Regions from separate parts of the Azospirillum thiophilum genome, predicted to be linked through region 3. Evidence: predicted binding sites of a transcription regulator. Region 3 holds the regulator's gene; each other region holds the start of a gene.
The links. Region 3 encodes LexA, which represses DNA repair genes until DNA is damaged. Its sites were predicted from a motif close to ATGTTCTANTTTGGTTC; they were not measured.
Positions count from the first base shown of each region.

Region 1: the regulator LexA is predicted to act here: its motif matches at 3,055-3,071, upstream of recA (recombinase RecA).
Region 2: the regulator LexA is predicted to act here: its motif matches at 2,337-2,353, upstream of AL072_RS34165 (ImuA family protein).

Region 1 covers NZ_CP012401.1:2,244,451-2,250,023, reverse strand. Annotated here, with positions in the region: gene AL072_RS10425 (glycosyltransferase family 2 protein) at 1-952, shown strand, start outside; gene AL072_RS10420 (hypothetical protein) at 1,041-1,622, shown strand; gene recA (recombinase RecA) at 1,922-3,001, opposite strand; gene AL072_RS10410 (ATP-binding protein) at 3,312-5,573, opposite strand, start outside.
Region 2 covers NZ_CP012401.1:1,206,210-1,211,782, reverse strand. Annotated here, with positions in the region: gene AL072_RS05575 (tRNA-uridine aminocarboxypropyltransferase) at 173-880, opposite strand; gene AL072_RS35155 (hypothetical protein) at 1,229-1,399, shown strand; gene AL072_RS34165 (ImuA family protein) at 1,407-2,312, opposite strand; gene AL072_RS05565 (SH3 domain-containing protein) at 2,436-2,876, opposite strand; gene AL072_RS05560 (EF-hand domain-containing protein) at 3,222-4,058, shown strand; gene hemN (oxygen-independent coproporphyrinogen III oxidase) at 4,173-5,573, opposite strand, start outside.
Region 3 covers NZ_CP012401.1:2,719,027-2,724,599, forward strand. Annotated here, with positions in the region: gene uvrB (excinuclease ABC subunit UvrB) at 1-2,009, opposite strand, end outside; gene lexA (transcriptional repressor LexA) at 2,247-2,963, shown strand; gene AL072_RS12610 (ComEC/Rec2 family competence protein) at 3,041-5,203, opposite strand; gene gltX (glutamate--tRNA ligase) at 5,360-5,573, shown strand, end outside.

The DNA.
Region 1 (5,573 bases), 470 kb from region 3:
GACCAACTGGGAATATGCCGGCTTCTTCCACATCGGCATGATCCAGCGCAACGAGCGCAACGCCATCATCCAGCACGGCACCATGACCATCATCCGCAAGTCGGCGCTGGAGAAGGTCGGGCGCTGGGGCGAATGGTGCATCACCGAGGATGCCGATCTCGGCCTGCGCCTGTTCGAGCATGGCTATGAGGCGGTCTATATGCCGGAGAGCTACGGCAAGGGGCTGGTTCCCGACAGCTTCTCCGCCTACAAGACGCAGCGTTTCCGCTGGGCCTATGGCGCGGTGCAGATCCTGAAGCATCATTGGCGCCAGCTGGCGCCGGGCGCCAAGGAACTGACCTCGGGCCAGAAGTACCATTTCATCACCGGCTGGCTGCCCTGGTTCGCCGACGCCGCCCATATGATCTTCGGCATTGCCGGCATCCTGTGGTCGATCGGCCTGATGGCCTTCCCCAAATATTTCGAGTTCCCGCCCAACGTCTTCATGATCCCGACGCTCAGCGTCTTCGCCTTCAAGGTCGGCGCGTCGCTGTGGCTCTACGAGGCGCGGGTGAAGTGCGGCTTCTGGGACAAGGTCGGGGCGGCGGTCGCCGGCATGGCGCTGACCCACACGGTCGGCCGCGCCATGTGGCTGGGCATCTTCACCTCCGGCCGGCCCTTCGTCCGCACGCCGAAATGCGAGAACCAGCCGGCGCTGATGCAGGCCTTCCTGATGGCGCGCGAGGAGCTGGTGCTGCTGGTGTCGCTGTGGGGCGCGGCGCTGGCCATCGTCATGGTCTTCGGCCACGAGAACCGCGACGCCTTCATGTGGTCGGGCCTGCTGGTGGTGCAGTCGCTGCCCTATCTGGCCGCCTTCATCACCGCGCTGATCAACGTCTTCCCGACCATCGGCTTCGGCAAGAGCAAGCCGTCCCCGGCCGACGGTGCCGTCGGTGCCGGGGCCGCCGACTGATGGTCATAGGCCGGCGCTTCGGCTTGGAAGGAAGCGCCGGCTATGCCAGAGTTGAGCACTGGGAGACACGGTCCCGGGGAGGCGGCTCATGTCCGGCAATCTCGCGTCCGGCCGCGGCATCGGCCCGCCGGAATTCAGCGTCCGCACCACCGCCGGGGTCGAACGCTCCGGCAGCGCCACCGACCGCAACCACCAGCGCAACCCGCGTCGGGAACAGCGGGACCGCGAGCAGGAGCGGCGGGAACAGCATCCGCCCAACCCGCAGCGCCGCCGTCTCTATGATCTTCTGTTCGACGAGGTCGACCAGTTCGACGGGCTCGACGAGCATCAGCGGGCCCGGCTGAAGGACAATCTGCGCAGCCACCTGTCCCGCCGCGTGCCGCCCTCCCCGCCGGGCGCCGCCCTGGCGCCGCAGCATGACGAGGAGGCACTGGCCGAGGCGCTGCTGAAGGACCCGGCCGCGCCACTCCCCGTCGACCCCGAACACATCGTCCAGGCCGCCACCGCCGCCGCAATGTCGGAGCCGGACCCGGAAACCGCGCGTCTGGCCGAACAGCTGCGCGACTGCCTCGCCCGCAACACCGACCGCGCCCGCAAGGTGGCGGTCTACCTGCACCTGCTGCTGACGCTGGAAGGCGCGTTCAGGCCGCATATGGTGGTGGATGTGTGAGGAGCCGGCCGCCAAATGCCCCCTCCCCATCCCTTCCCCCGCTCTCAGCGGACCTTCGGTCCGCCTGTCGCGTCAGCACAAACCGAAGGTTTGTGCGAGAGCTTGGCGGTGGAGGGGGTAGGACGCTTGTAAGCGTAGCGTAAATGCCCAGGCAGCAGGGTTCCCTCTCCCTCGAAGAGGGGGAGGGTTAGGGAGGAGGCAACCGCCGCCCGCAAATTTCCTGTCAGCCTGAAAATGCGAAAAAGCCCCGCCTCCCTTTCGGAAGGCGGGGCTTTTATCATCACACATACCCTCTGCGATCACTCCGGCGTGGAGGCTTCGGCGTCGCTTTCCGGGGTGCCCATCATGGCGTCGGCGACCAGACCAGCGTTGCCACGGATCTTGGCCTCGATCGCGTCAGCCATCTCGGGATTGTTGCGCAGGTAATTCTTGGCGTTCTCGCGGCCCTGGCCGATGCGGGTGCCGTCATAGCTGAACCAGGCGCCGGACTTGTCCACCACCCCGGCCTGGATGCCGAGATCGAGCAGTTCGCCGACCTTCGACACGCCCTCGCCATACATGATGTCGAACTCGACCACGCGGAACGGCGGGGCCATCTTGTTCTTCACCACCTTGACGCGGGTCTGGTTGCCGACCACGGCGTCGCGGTCCTTGATCGCGCCGATGCGGCGGATGTCGAGACGGACCGAAGCATAGAACTTCAGCGCGTTGCCGCCGGTCGTCGTCTCCGGATTGCCGAACATCACGCCGATCTTCAGGCGGATCTGGTTGATGAAGATGACGAGGCAGTTCGACTTGGAAATCGAGCCGGTCAGCTTGCGCAGCGCCTGGCTCATCAGGCGGGCATGCAGACCGACATGGCTGTCGCCCATCTCGCCTTCCAGTTCGGCGCGCGGCACCAGCGCCGCGACCGAGTCGACCACCAGCACGTCGATAGCGCCGGAGCGCACCAGCGTGTCGGCGATCTCCAGCGCCTGCTCGCCGGCATCGGGCTGGGAGATCAGCAGGTCGTCGACCTTGACGCCGAGCTTGCGGGCATAGGACGGGTCGAGCGCGTGTTCGGCGTCGATGAACGCGCAGGTGCCGCCGGCCTTCTGTGCCTGGGCGATGGCATGCAGCGCCAGCGTGGTCTTGCCCGAGCTTTCAGGCCCGTAGATTTCGACGATGCGGCCGCGCGGCAGGCCGCCGATGCCCAGTGCGATGTCGAGACCGAGCGAGCCGGTGGACACCACCTCCGTCTCGACCAAATTCTCCTTGGTGCCAAGCTTCATGATCGAGCCCTTGCCGAACGCACGTTCGATCTGGCTCAGGGCGGCATCCAGCGCCTTCTGCTTGTCCATGGAATCCTTCTCGACCAAACGAAGCTGTGCGGACGACATGCCCGGTACCCCTCTCTTAGAACACACGGTCGGCGCTCTTGCAACGAAGCTGAATGTACTCTTTTCGTTCTGGTTTGCAAGGGCCGATGTTTCTGGTGTGTTCCTGTTTTCCGGGGTTTGCCGGAGGACGCTTTTCCCACTCCCCCGGTGTCTCTCCCCGCTGCTTCTCCGCGCTGCCCCCTCCCCATCCCTCCCCCGCTTTGCGGGAGAGGGGGTTGGACGCTTGCGGAGGTCATACAAAGGACAGCGGCAGTTCCCTCTCCCACCGCAGGTGGGGGAGGGTTAGGGAGGGGGCGGGGAAAACGCGCCCTCACCGGCTGTCGCGGATGACCTCCTTCACCTTGGAGGCCAGTTGCTTCAGCGAGAAGGGCTTGGGCAGGAAATGGGCCACCTCGACGCCGTCGATCTCGCCCAGCCGGTCCTCGGCATAGCCGGAAATGAAGATGACCCGCATCTCCGGCCGCAGCCGGCGGACATGGCGGGCCAGCGTCGGGCCGTCCATCTGGGGCATCACCACGTCGGTGATCAGCAGGTCGATGGAGGCGCCGTTGGTCTCGATCTGCTGCAGGGCCGCCTCGCCGTTCTTGGCCTCCAGCACCTGATAGCCCTTGTTGCGCAGCGCACGGGCGGAGAAAACGCGGACCGCGTCCTCGTCCTCGACCAGCAGGATGATGCCGGTGCCGGTCAGGTCGCTGCCGCGCCGCTCGCGCGGCTCCGCCGTGTCGACCGGGCGCAGCTCGCCCTGGTGGCGGGGCAGCAGGATGGTGAAGGTGGTCCCCTCCCCCACCGCGGAATCGACCAGCACGAAGCCGCCGGTCTGCCGCACGATGCCATAGACCGTCGACAGCCCCAGACCGGTGCCCGACCCGACCTCCTTGGTGGTGTAGAAGGGCTCGAAGATGCGTTGCAGGTTCTCGCGCGCGATGCCGCAGCCGGTGTCGATCACCTCGATGGAGACATAACCGCCGGGCGGGATCGTCTCATGCTCGCGCCGCTCGGGCTGGTCCAGGACGAGGTTGGTGGTGTTGACAGTCAGCTTGCCGCCGCCGGCCATGGCGTCGCGGGCGTTGACCACCAGATTGATGATGACCTGCTCCAGCTGGTTCTGGTCGACCTTGACCAGCCCCAGGTCGCGGCCATGGATCATCTTCAGCTCGATGTTCTCGCCGATCAGCCGGCGCAACAGGTTCGCCAGCTCGGCCAGCACGTCGGTCACGTTGATGACGCGCGGCTGCAGCGTCTGCTGGCGCGAGAAGGCCAGCAGCTGCCGCACCAGATTGGCGGCGCGGTTGGCGTTCTGCTTGATCTGCATGATGTCGCTGAAGGACTGGTCGCCCGGCTTGTGCCGCAGCAGCAGCAGGTCGCAGAAGCCGATCATTGCCGTCAGCAGATTGTTGAAGTCGTGCGCGACGCCGCCGGCCAGCTGGCCGACCGCCTGCATCTTCTGCGACTGGGCGAACTGGGCCTCCAGGCTCTTGCGCTCGGTCATGTCGATGAAGTGAAGGATCAGTCCGCCCCCGTCGCGCCGTCCGTCCGGCTTGACCGGGCCGACCAGCCGCCGGGCATAGAGCTGGGCGGTCAGCTCCCGCCCGCCGGACAGCCGCACCTCCAGCGGGGTCGCCGGATCGGCGCCACCCTGGACCGCCTTCAGCCGGGCGGTCACCGCCTCGCGCTCCGCCGGGACGATCAGGTCGGGCATCGGCCGGTCGATGACGCTGCCCGCCTCGCTGCCGATCAGCGCCAGGAAGGCCTCGTTGCATTCGGTCAGCTGCCCGGTTTCGTCGACCAGGGCGATGCCGATCGGCGCATCCTCGAAGAAGCGCTGGAACCGCTGCTCGGAATGGCGCAGCGCCTCCTGCCACTCGCGTTCCGGCGACAGGTCGCGCACCACCGACCGGGTGTGGACGGTGCCGTCGTCGGCCCGCACCACGCTCTGCGCGACCGCCACCTGGAACCGGCGGCCATGCAGCCCGACCATGGTCAGCTCGCCGCGCTGCTCGCCGCCGCCATGGTCGAACAGGTCGTAGGGGGCGGCGGCCGGGGGAGCGGCGAGGACGCCGTGCAGCCGCAGCTCACCGTCGGTCAGGTCGCCCGGCGAGGCCTCCAGCCATTGGGCCAGCGTGGCGTTGACGAACAGGAACTGGCCGTTCTGGTCGACGGAAAAGAAGCCGACCGGCGCATGCTCCATGAAATCGGCGAGCTTGGCCTGCTCGCGCAGCATGACATGCTCCAGCTCGCGCCGGGCGGTGATGTCCTCGACCCGCCAATGGACGGAGCCGGGAAAGCCGGCGACCGGCTGGCCCTGGACCTTGCGCCATTCCGGCGGATGGCCGTCCAGCGCCGGGATCGCCAGCTCGGCCGACGCCGCCGCCCCCGCCCGCACCCGGTCGCGCAGGCGGCCGAACTCGCGCGCGCTGTCGGGATCGCCGGAGAACTGGCGCGCCAACGCCTCCAGCGGCCGTTCGCCGCGGCGCCAGCCCGCCAACTCGCGGAAGGCGGCATTGACGAACAGCACCTCGTCGGCGCCGTCGCAGACCAGCTGTCCGGCCGGCATCCCTTCGAGCGCACCGCC
Region 2 (5,573 bases), 1.5 Mb from region 3:
GATGGGGATCGGGATACCGACCAGCCACAGCAGAATGCCTCGCATGGCGCGTCTCCTTCCATGTTGCGCGGTGTTTCGGCCGGTTCGGCACCGGCCTCTCACCCACATCAACGGCGCCGCCACCGGTTGGTTGCAGCCGCGCCGCCGATCGAAGGAGGTGCGCCGAAGGGGGTCAGCCCTCGCCGCCGCCGGCCTCCTCGCCGTCCCCCTCGCCCCCGGTGGAGTCGCCCGTCGGCACCGGGCGCGGGCGGGGCTGGCGCAGCTTCTTCAGCAGCAGCGAGAAGGGCTTCAGCGCGGTGTCGAGGATCGTCTTGTCGCTCTCCAGCCGCGACAGCAGGAAGGCCCCGGCCTCCAGGGTGGAGACGCTGTCGCGCCGCGGCTCCTTGCGCGCTTGCCCATAGAGCGAGCGGAACTGCGGGTTCAGCACGATGCGGCGGCATTTCAGCAGCCACGCATTGCGCCACCACAGGGTCTTGGCCTGGCTCCAGGTGCCGTCCAGGACGATGACGCCCTCCAGGTCGTCCAGGATCTGGGCGCTGTCGCGCAGCGGCACGCCATCCCGGTCGACCGCGGCCACCTCCGGCCGCGGGCCGCCGCCCTCCTTGACCGGGCCGAGATAGAGCACGCCCCAGCGCTTGGGATCGACCTCCCGCCCCAGGATGCGCTTCAGGCCCGGCCAGCTCAGCCCGACCTTCACCATCGAATTGGCGAACTGCAGATGGGCGATCTGGGCGGTGCCCAGATTCTCCCGCTTTTCCTGCGGGTGCTGCAGGATCAGCAGGAAAACGCCGTTGTCGATGGGCTGAACTGCCTCGCAAATGCACAGGTGATCAGGTTTCAGGCAGTTCGGGCAGAGGTCGGGTGCGGGGGCACTGTGCATGGGAGGTACGTATTCCTTGAAGGGGATTGGCCGCGAATATGGGTTGGAACGGCGCGGAAGGAAACACATCTCATACTGATGGCGACGATCGCGGATCGGAATGCGGTCGCCGCCACGGCGCGTACGACAGATCCCCCCGTGTCATCCGAGTTCATGTGGGTTCAAGTGTGTTCGTATAAACCGTTTGTAGAGAGTTAGTCGTGTGTCATGGACCTCGTGTGACGCGTTTAACAGCTGGCCTGGAACTTGCGTATCCATAATCCAGGCAAACAGGACGACGGGTGGGCTCGGGAACGGCCTTGTCAGGCTGCCCCACGGTGCCATCCGGCGCTCAGAAGGAGACCTGCCATGCTGCCCGCCCACCTTGCCGACCGCCTGCTGAAGCAGCGCCGCGATGCCGACAGCGCGGAATTCGCCCGCCAGCTGCCGCTTCACGCGGACGATCCGCGCTGGATGACCGACCCGGAGGGGTCGGAACAGCCGGCCCGCCGCGAACCCGACTGGGCCGCCAGCTACTGACCTGCCCCTAGCGGCCGGCAGCCGCCGGGCGAAGATCCGACACAGGATCATGTCGCTTGTCGGACGTCGGCCAAAGGATCCGCCGGTCTTCGCCGCTCCGTACGAGGTCGTCTTCGGCCTCGTGCCAGCCCTCTCCATCCCAGGAGAGGGTCCAGCGGCCCGGCCGCCCGCCCCGGCAGCGCTCCAGCGCGACGGTCCAGCGCGGCTCCCCCAACCCCGGCAGGCCGCCTCCGGCCGGGCGCGGGAACGTAACATTCTCTTCATCCAGGCTGGGTGCGGTGTCCAGACGCCAGCGGGTGACCGCGGCGCTCAGTTCTTCCGGCCGCCGGCCATCCGCTCGGCCACCCCCCCGTCTGCCCGATAGCGCCCCTGCCTCCAAATCCAGCAGGAGGCCGGTCACGCCCGACGACTCGGCGGCGAGTTGCAGCCGACGGCTCGCGGTCAGGCTCAGCCCCGACACTTCGCCCAGCACCGCCGACAGGGCGGAGCAGCGCAGCGCCTCCTCCATCGCCCACAGCGCGTCGGCCGTCCGCACCGCCCGCACCGCCAGCAACCGGTCCGGCGTCAGCCCATAGGCCGCCAGACCGGGGGCATAGAGGTCGCGCCCACGCAGGATCCACAGGGCCGGGGCCTTCGGCGTCGCCAGCCGGGCCAGCAGAACCGCGGCGAAGCCGGTGCCCGCCCCCGGTTCCTCCGACGCCACCGCATGCAGGCAGCCCAGCGGCAGGCCGCCGTCGGGCAGATGGGCGTCGATCGGCCCGATTCCGAACGGCAGGGTCCGCCCCCCCTCCCCGCCCGCTCCCTCCATCCGCCGGATGCGCGCCCGCAGATCGGCCAGCACGCCGGCGCGGTCGCGCGGCGCAACCTCCGCGGGGATGGAAGAAGGCGGCAGGGCAGGCATGACCAGGCTCATGACCCGGCTCCTCTCGACAGGCATATGTTCCTGATATGTTCTATCACGAAGCCTTGTCGAGGGGGAGTCTGAGACTCCTGTCCCGTCGGATGCCCGGAAGCGGCCGGATCGGTTGGCGCCCGATCAATTGGCGATCGGGGTGGCGCCGATCTTGCCGCGTGGGGCGGCCTTGATGGTCGGGCCGGCATTGTCGGCCGGCTTCGCCAGGGTGGTGGAGGTGCCGCGGCTGCCGCGCGGCGTGCTGCCCTTCAAGCTCAGCAGATGCAGCCGGACATAGGCGGTGGAGCCGCCGGCCTTCACCGCGACCCAGTCGCTGTTGCGCACCCTGCCCAGCGTGCTCACCGCCTGCCCGGTCCCCAGCGTGGCGACGACAGCCGATCCGGCGGAAGGCTGTGCACGGAGCGGGGTCGGCTTGTCCACCTGCCATTCCCCATAGATCGGCTCGAGCCCGGTCCCGGTGTCGGGTGCGGTGCGCACGGCCGGCGGATTGGGGATGCGCTGATACGGCATGCAGCCGGGGACCGCCAGCACGGTCAGGGCCACCATCAGCGGAAGGGTACGCACACGCCGGATCATCGCTCACCTTGAAGGGATCGGTGCTTGGCAGAAGGCCGAAGGGGGCCGGGGAAAGGCCGTGGACCTTCGGCGCGACCATACAGGAGGCGGGGACCTCTTCGCCACCGCAGCGCAACCAGGGTCGCCATGCGCTTTTTGGGACGGACGGCCCGGGTCTGGAAATTTGTCGGAAACCCGATCTTTTCCACATCCGCCCCGCGCAGGACTCCGCCCCGGCTCCGCGTATCTTGACCATCGAGACGCCCGAGACGAGCCCCCCAGGCCTCCAGTCGCAGGACGTCCGCGCCAGACGGCAGTCCATAACGACCGCGCACCTCATGGGGACATCCGGCCATGATTTCCTCCCTCGGCAGTTCCAGCAGCGCAGCGACGCTTCAGAAATTCTTCTCCAAGGCGGATGCCAACAGCGATTCGTCGCTGTCCAAGGACGAGCTGCTGAGTTCGCTCGAGGGCACCTCGGCCTCGTCCGACAGTTCCAAGCTCTCCTCGGCGGTCGACAGTCTGGTCAGCAGCCTGGACAGCGACAAGGACGGATCGCTCAACGCGACGGAGTTCAGCTCCTTCTCCAGCCAGTTCGACTATGCCAGCGGCAGCACCCTGCTGGCGGCGCAGGAGCAGGCGAGCACCATGCAGCAGCAGTCCACCCAAAACCTCTATTCCAGCCTGGACAGTGACAGCAGCGGCGGTATCAGCGAGGATGAGTTGACCTCGGCCCTGACCTCCTCCGGGCAGACCGACACCGATGCCTCGTCGCTGTTCAGCAGCCTCGACAGCGACGAGGACGGATCGGTCTCGGAAGACGAGTTGACCAGCGCGCTGAAGGAGGCCGAGGCCAACCGTCCGCCGCCCCCGCCGCCGCCCGCCAACGACAGCAGCACCGCCGACAGTTCGGACAGCACTTCCGGCAGCACGGCCAGCACGTCGACCGCATCCTCTTCGGCCTCTTCCTCCTCTTCGTCGTCGTCGGCCTCGGGCGGCACGGCGGCTGCGGGCGGCACGACCAGCTACGACCCGCTGGACACCAACCAGGACGGCTATGTCTCGGAGGAGGAGAAGAAGGCCGCCTATGGCGGTGGCACGCAGCAGCAGACGGGCGGCGTGACCTCCAACCGCCTCAGCGGCGACATGCTGCGGACATTGATGCAGGGCATCAACGAGGTTGCCGCGTAGCCTTGTGGGTTCGGATGCGCGGCACGGGAAAAGGCGGTCGGCGGGTGGCGCCGGCCGCCTTTTCTTTTCAGGGATACCGGCGGAGAGGCCCCGCCGCCTTCAAATCAACCGGCCTCAAATCGCCCGGCTATGCCGTCCGGCGCCCTTGGACAGGTGGGTATCGAAGCGGGCGGCGACGATGCGCATCAGGGGGCGGGCGCTTTCCGGCACATGGACGCGCCGGCCCTCCACCACCGCGACGCCGTCGGCGACCAGATCGGCCATGCCGGCCAGCTCCGGCTCGAAGGCGTCCTCGCTCAGCCCATGGGCGCGGGCGACGGCGGCGGTGTCGACCGACAGGTCACACATCAGCCGCATGATCAGGTCGCGGCGCAGCCGGTCGTCGTCGGTCAGCGCGATGCCCTTGCCGGTGGGCAGGCGTCCTTCCTCGACGACGGTGGCGTACTGGTCGAAGGGGACGGCGTTCTGGACATAGCCCTGCGGCAGCGCGCCGATGGAGGATGCGCCGAAGCCCAGCAGCACCTCGGCATCGTCGGTGGTGTAGCCCTGGAAGTTGCGGCCCAGCCGCCCTTCCTCCTGCTGCACCGCCAGCTCGTCGCCGGGACGGGCGAAATGGTCGAGGCCGATGGCGCTGTAGCCGGCGGCCGACAGCGTGTCGGCGATGGCGGCGAACTGTTCCCAGCGGCCGAGCGAGTCGGCCAGCACCGACTCGTCGATCTTCTTCTGGTGGGTCTTCATCCACGGCACATGGGCATAGCCGAAGACCGACAGCCGGTCGGGCGCCATCTCCAGCGCGATTTCGGCGGAGCGGGTGACGCTCTCCACCGACTGGTGCGGCAGGCCGTACATCAGGTCGAGGTTGACGCTGGCGATGCCAGCCTCCTGCAACCAGGTCAGTGCCTGCTCGGTCACGGCGCGCGGCTGGACGCGGTTGATCGCCTCCTGAACGGTGCCGTCGAAATCCTGCACGCCCAGCGAGGCGCGGTTGACCCCGGCGCGGCCCAGCGCCGCCGCCATCTCCGCCGTCAGGGTCCGGGGGTCAATCTCCACCGCCAGCTCGGCATCGGCGGCGACGTCGAAGCGCGAGCGCAGCAGCGCGATCATCGCCTCGAAATCGTCGGGCGCCATCATGGTCGGGGTGCCGCCGCCGAAATGGATGTGGCGCACCGCCAGCCGGCCGGGAATGCGGTCGGCCACCATGGCGATCTCGCGCCGCATATGGCCGAGATACTCGGCGATCGGGGCATAGCGCGCGACAATCTTGGTGTGGCAGCCGCAGTACCAGCACATCTTCTGGCAGAAGGGGACATGCAGGTAGAGCGAGCCGGACCGCGTCGGCTCGACCGCCTCCAGCCAGCCGCCATAGACCTCGCCGGTCACCTCGGGCGTGAAGTGCGGCGCGGTCGGGTAGCTGGTGTAACGCGGCACCCGCAGCCCGTCATACTTGGCGAGCAGCGCGGCATCGACACCATGGATACGGGACGGGGCGGCGGGGGCCGGCGAAACGGCCGCGCG
Region 3 (5,573 bases):
TCGTCGCGCAGGCGCGCGGCCTCCTCGAATTCGAGGTCGGCGGCGGCGGCGCGCATGCGCTTTTCCAGGTCGGCGATGACGGTCTTGAGATTGTGGCCGACCAGCTCGGTGGTGTTCAGCCCGGTCTTCACCGTCACATGGTCGGCGCGTTCGTAAACGCTTTCCATGATGTCGCCGATCGCCTTCTTGATCGATTCCGGGGTGATGCCGTGCTCCAGATTGTAGGCCATCTGCTTTTCGCGGCGGCGCGCCGTCTCGTCGATGGCGTACTTCATGCTGTCGGTGATCTTGTCGGCATAGAGCAGGGCACGGCCGTCGACATTGCGCGCGGCGCGGCCGATGGTCTGGATCAGCGACGTCTTCGAGCGCAGATAGCCCTCCTTGTCGGCGTCGAGGATCGCCACCAGCGCGCATTCCGGAATGTCCAGCCCCTCGCGCAGCAGGTTGATGCCAACCAGCACGTCGTAGGCACCGAGCCGCAGGTCGCGGATGATCTCGATGCGCTCCAGCGTCTCCACGTCGGAGTGGATGTAGCGGACGCGCAGGCCGGCCTCGTGCATGTATTCGGTCAGCGCCTCGGCCATCTTCTTGGTCAGGGTGGTGACCAGGATGCGATAGCCCTTGGCGACCACCTCCTTGCACTCGCCGATCAGGTCGTCGACCTGGGTCTCGGTCGGGCGGATGATCACCGGTGGGTCGATCAGGCCGGTCGGGCGGACCAGCTGCTCGGTGAAGACGCCGCCGGTGCGCTCCATCTCCCACGGGCCGGGGGTGGCGGAGACGAAGACGGTCTGCGGCCGCATCCCCTCCCATTCCTCGAATTTCAGCGGGCGGTTGTCCTTGCAGCTCGGCAGACGGAACCCGTAATCGGACAGGATGGTCTTGCGCGCCAGATCGCCGCGGTACATGCCGCCGATCTGCGGCACCATGACGTGGCTCTCGTCGACGATCAGCAGGGCATCCTTCGGCAGATACTCGAACAGCGTCGGCGGCGGCTCGCCGGGTGCGCGTCCGGTCAGATAGCGCGAGTAGTTCTCGATCCCGGCACAGGCGCCGGTCGCCGCCATCATCTCGATATCGAAGGTGACTCGCTGCTCCAGCCGCTGGGCCTCCAGCAGCTTGCCCTCGGCGGCGAACTCCTCCAGCCGAACCTTGAGATCCTTCTTGATCTGACCGATCGCCTGATGGAGCGTCGGCTTGGGGATGACGTGGTGGCTGTTGGGGTAGACGCGCACCGCCTCCAGCGCCGCCAGCTTCTCGCCGGTCAGCGGATCGACCTCGTGGATCGCCTCGATCTCGTCGCCGAACAGCGAGATGCGCCACGCCCGGTCTTCCATGTGGGCGGGAAACAGTTCCACCGTATCGCCGCGCACGCGGAACAGGCCGCGGCCGAAGGCGGCGTCGTTGCGCTTGTATTGCAGCTCGGTCAGCTTGCGCAACAGTTCCGGCTGGGAAATGATCTCGCCCTTGCGCAGGTCGACGGTCATTTCGGAATAGGTCTCGACCGAGCCGATGCCGTAGATGCAGGACACCGAGGCGACGATGATGACGTCGTCGCGCTCCAGCAGCGACCGCGTCGCCGCGTGGCGCATGCGGTCGATCTGCTCGTTGATCGAGGATTCCTTCTCGATGTAGGTGTCGGTCCGCGCGACGTAGGCTTCCGGCTGGTAATAGTCGTAGTAGGAGACGAAATACTCCACCGCGTTGTTCGGAAAGAAGGATTTCATCTCGCCATAGAGCTGCGCCGCCAGCGTCTTGTTCGGCGCCAGGACCAGCGTCGGGCGCTGCAGCAGCTGGATGACGTGCGCCATGGTGAAGGTCTTGCCCGACCCGGTGACGCCCAGCAGGACCTGGTCGCGCTCACCCTGGCGCAGGCCGGCGGTCAGCTCCTCGATCGCGTTCGGCTGGTCGCCCGACGGCTTGAACTCCGACGAGAGGACGAATTGCTTCCCGGCTTCCAGCTTCGCAAGCGGCTTGGCGGGAATGGCGGAGAGGACTGGGCTTGCCATGGGGCGGCGATCCGGATCGGGAAAGGGGTACGGAACAGGAACCGATTATATGGCCGCCGCCCTGCCGTCTGTCGAGACCTTGACCGCATCCAATTGCTGAGACGAGTGGCGAAATGTTCCATTTCCCGTCGCCGCGAAGATGACAGGGGCTTGACGCGCAGCGGGAACCAAACTAGAACATGGAGCAACGTTTTGTATTTGTTCCATCTTCAGTCTGGCGACCGCCGGGAGGCATCCATGCTCACGCGCAAGCAGCACGAATTGCTGCTGTTCATCCACGAGCGGCTCGGCCAGGGCGGCGTTTCGCCGTCGTTCGACGAGATGAAGGACGCCCTGGGCCTGAAATCGAAGTCGGGCATCCACCGCCTTATCACCGGCCTCGAGGAACGCGGTTTCATCCGCCGCCTGCCCCACCGCGCCCGCGCGCTGGAGGTTCTGCGGCTGCCCGAGGGGCTGGATACCGCCCGGTCCCGTACGGCGTCCAAGCCGAAATTCCATCCCAACGTCATCAGGGGCGATTTCGCCTTCGTCGGTCGCGATGTGGCTCCACCCTCCCCGACTGCCGCGCCGGAAACGGTGCAGTTGCCGCTCTACGGCCGCATCGCCGCCGGAACGCCGATCGAGGCGTTGCGCGACAACAGCGCCTTCGTCGACATCCCGGTCTCGATGCTCACCGCCGGCGACCATTACGCCCTCGAGGTGTCCGGCGATTCGATGGTGGAGGCCGGCATCCTCGACCACGACACCGTCATCATCCAACGCTGTGACGCTGCGGACAACGGCGCCATCGTGGTGGCCCTGGTCGACGAGGGCGAGGTGACGCTCAAGCGTCTGCGCCGCAAGGGCAACACCATCGCCCTGGAGCCGGCCAACTCAGCCTATGAGACCCGCATCTTCGGTGCCGACCGCGTCCGCGTGCAGGGCAAGCTGGTCGGGCTGGTAAGGAAGTACTGACTGCGGAAGTGCTGACGGCTCGTCATCAAGCCGCCCTGGCCCCTCCCCCGCCGAAGGGGGGGGCCAGTGACTCTGACTCACCGTCCAGGTCCTGACCAGGGCCGCTCTCCCTGCCGACCGTTGGATGTCTCGATCCGAATTCCCTCGCCCGTGACCGTCAGCGTGTGCGCGCCTCCGTGCCGCAGCGCCCAGCGGTCGATCACCAGTCCGGCCCGGCATCCGCGCGCCACCGCCGCCGTTACCACTGCGTCGGCGACGCCGCAATCCTCGTCCAGCGCATCCGCCAATCGCGGTAGGGCGATGATCTTCCCTCGCAGCTGGTACAGGCAGCCCCAGTCGTCGCACGCCATCGACGACCTTCCTGCGCCGTCGGCCCATCCGCCCGCCGCCGGCCAGGGATCGGCCGCCGTCCGGTCGCCGTCCCGCTCCCTCCAGGTCTCGACGATACGTCCGCCGCCCTTGCCCGACGCGCTGAGACGTCCATCCGCCATGCGCACAGCCACCACCGCCCCGTCCCCGGCGACCAGCACATCCGGCCTCGTCACCAGTGCCGGCGAGGCGAGGCCGGCCAGGATGGGCACCAGCCCGAGCCAGCGCCAGCGCCGCGTCCAGATGCAGAGCCACAGCCCGCCCGCCACCAACACAGCGAACCCTTCCACCGGCATCGCCGGTACGGTCAGGGAGGCCCAGGGCAACCGGCCGAACAGCTCCGCCGTCCAGATCACTGCCCTGTCGCCCCAGTTCATGGCGATCAATGCCGGCGCCTCCGCCCCGAAGGGCATCAGCGCATAGGCGATCAGGCTCCAGGGCATCACCCAGAAAGACGTGATGGGGATCGCGATCAGGTTCGACAGCACGCCGTAGAAGGCGATCTGCTGAAAATGGAAAAGCGAGAACGGCAGGGTCGCCAGTGTGGCGACCACGCTGGTCAGCAGGATGCCGCCGACATAGAGCAGGCTGCGCACAAGCCATCCGGCATCGCGCCGTATCGCCGCCAGCCGCAGGCTGCCGCGCTCAAAGGCGGCGATCAGCGCCACCACCGCCGCAAAGGACATCTGGAAGCTGGGTCCGAGCATCCCTTCCGGATCCAGGGCAATGGTGACCAGCCCGGCGAATGCGACCAGCCGCATGCTCAGCGGGTCGCGGTCCAGCATGATCGCTCCCATCACCAGCCCGGTCATCAGCACCGACCGCACCGTCGGCAGCGGCGCACCGACCAGCATGGTATAGGCCAGCGCCGACAGGATGCCGAACAGCGCCGCGATCTTCTTGATCGGCCAGCGCAGCGCGATGTAGGGCACCGTCGCCAGCATGGCCCGCACCACATAGAACAGGATGCCGGCAGCGATCCCCACATGCAGGCCGGAGATCGACAGCAGATGCGCCAGCCCGCTGTTGCGGAAGTCTTCCAATGTCTCTTCGGGGATGCCGAACTCTTCGCCGTTCAGCAGGGCCGTGGTGACGCTGGCCTCGACCGGATCGCCGATGGTGGCGGCGACCCGCTCTGCGATGACGCCGCGCGCCCGTTCGAAGGCAAGGGCGACGGTGCTCCATCCGGTGACGGGCGGGGCTTCCATGGCTTCGACCGCGCTGGTCGCGAAGCCGACTCCTCCCAGTCCCATGAACCAGGCGCGGCGCTGGAAGTCGAAAGCCCCAGGTTCGGCCGGCGCCTGCGGCGGCGACAGGGTTGCACGCAGCCGCACAACCGATCCCGGAGCGGGCGGCGGGTGACGGTCGGACAGGCGGATTCGCAGGGTGGCCGGCGTCTGCTCGGGCGACAGCCGGCTGATCGACGGTGCATGCAGGGTCAGCCGCACCGCACCCGGTCGCCGCTCCACCGCCATCACCCGACCGGTGACGGTCGCCGCCGTTATGCCACGGGTCAGTACCGGCGCTGCGACGCGCGCCGCATGACCCTGCGCCACCAGGAACCCGCCCACCGCCGTCAACAGGGCCACCGTCACCGCCGCCGGCACGAACCGCCGACGCACGATCAGCAGCAGAATTCCAGCGCCACCCGCCGTTACCAATCCGATCCACCAGGGCGGTTCCTGCATCAGCCCGAAATAGAGCGATGCCCCCGAGCCGAAGGCGACCGGCAACCACAGCACCCAGCGCTCGCTTTCCGCCTCCGCAAGTGCCGCGAGTCGGCCCCGGATCCACGCGAGCGCACGACGCCAACGCCCGCCGAATGACGGCGGACCATCGGTCTCCTCCTCCGGCCAGCCCGCGGCCGTCACCGGTAACGGATTCCAACCGCAGCAATGCCGCCCGCAAGCCTCTCCGCCATCCTCCATGCGCGCATCGCATTGCCTCCGAACCGGGTGGCTGTGTTAAACCACAGTGTCGTTACACCGGCGCATCATACCAGCGCCGAACCGGAAATTGAGAGACCGATGACCGTCGTCACCCGCTTCGCTCCGTCGCCCACCGGATTTCTTCACATCGGCGGCGGCCGTACCGCGCTGTTCAACTGGCTGTACGCCCGCCGGATGGGCGGCACCTTCCTGCTGCGGATCGAAGACACCGACCGGCAACGGTCTACCGAGGCGGCGGTCGACGCCATCCTCGACGGGCTGAAGTGGCTGGGCCTGGATTGGGATGGCGAGG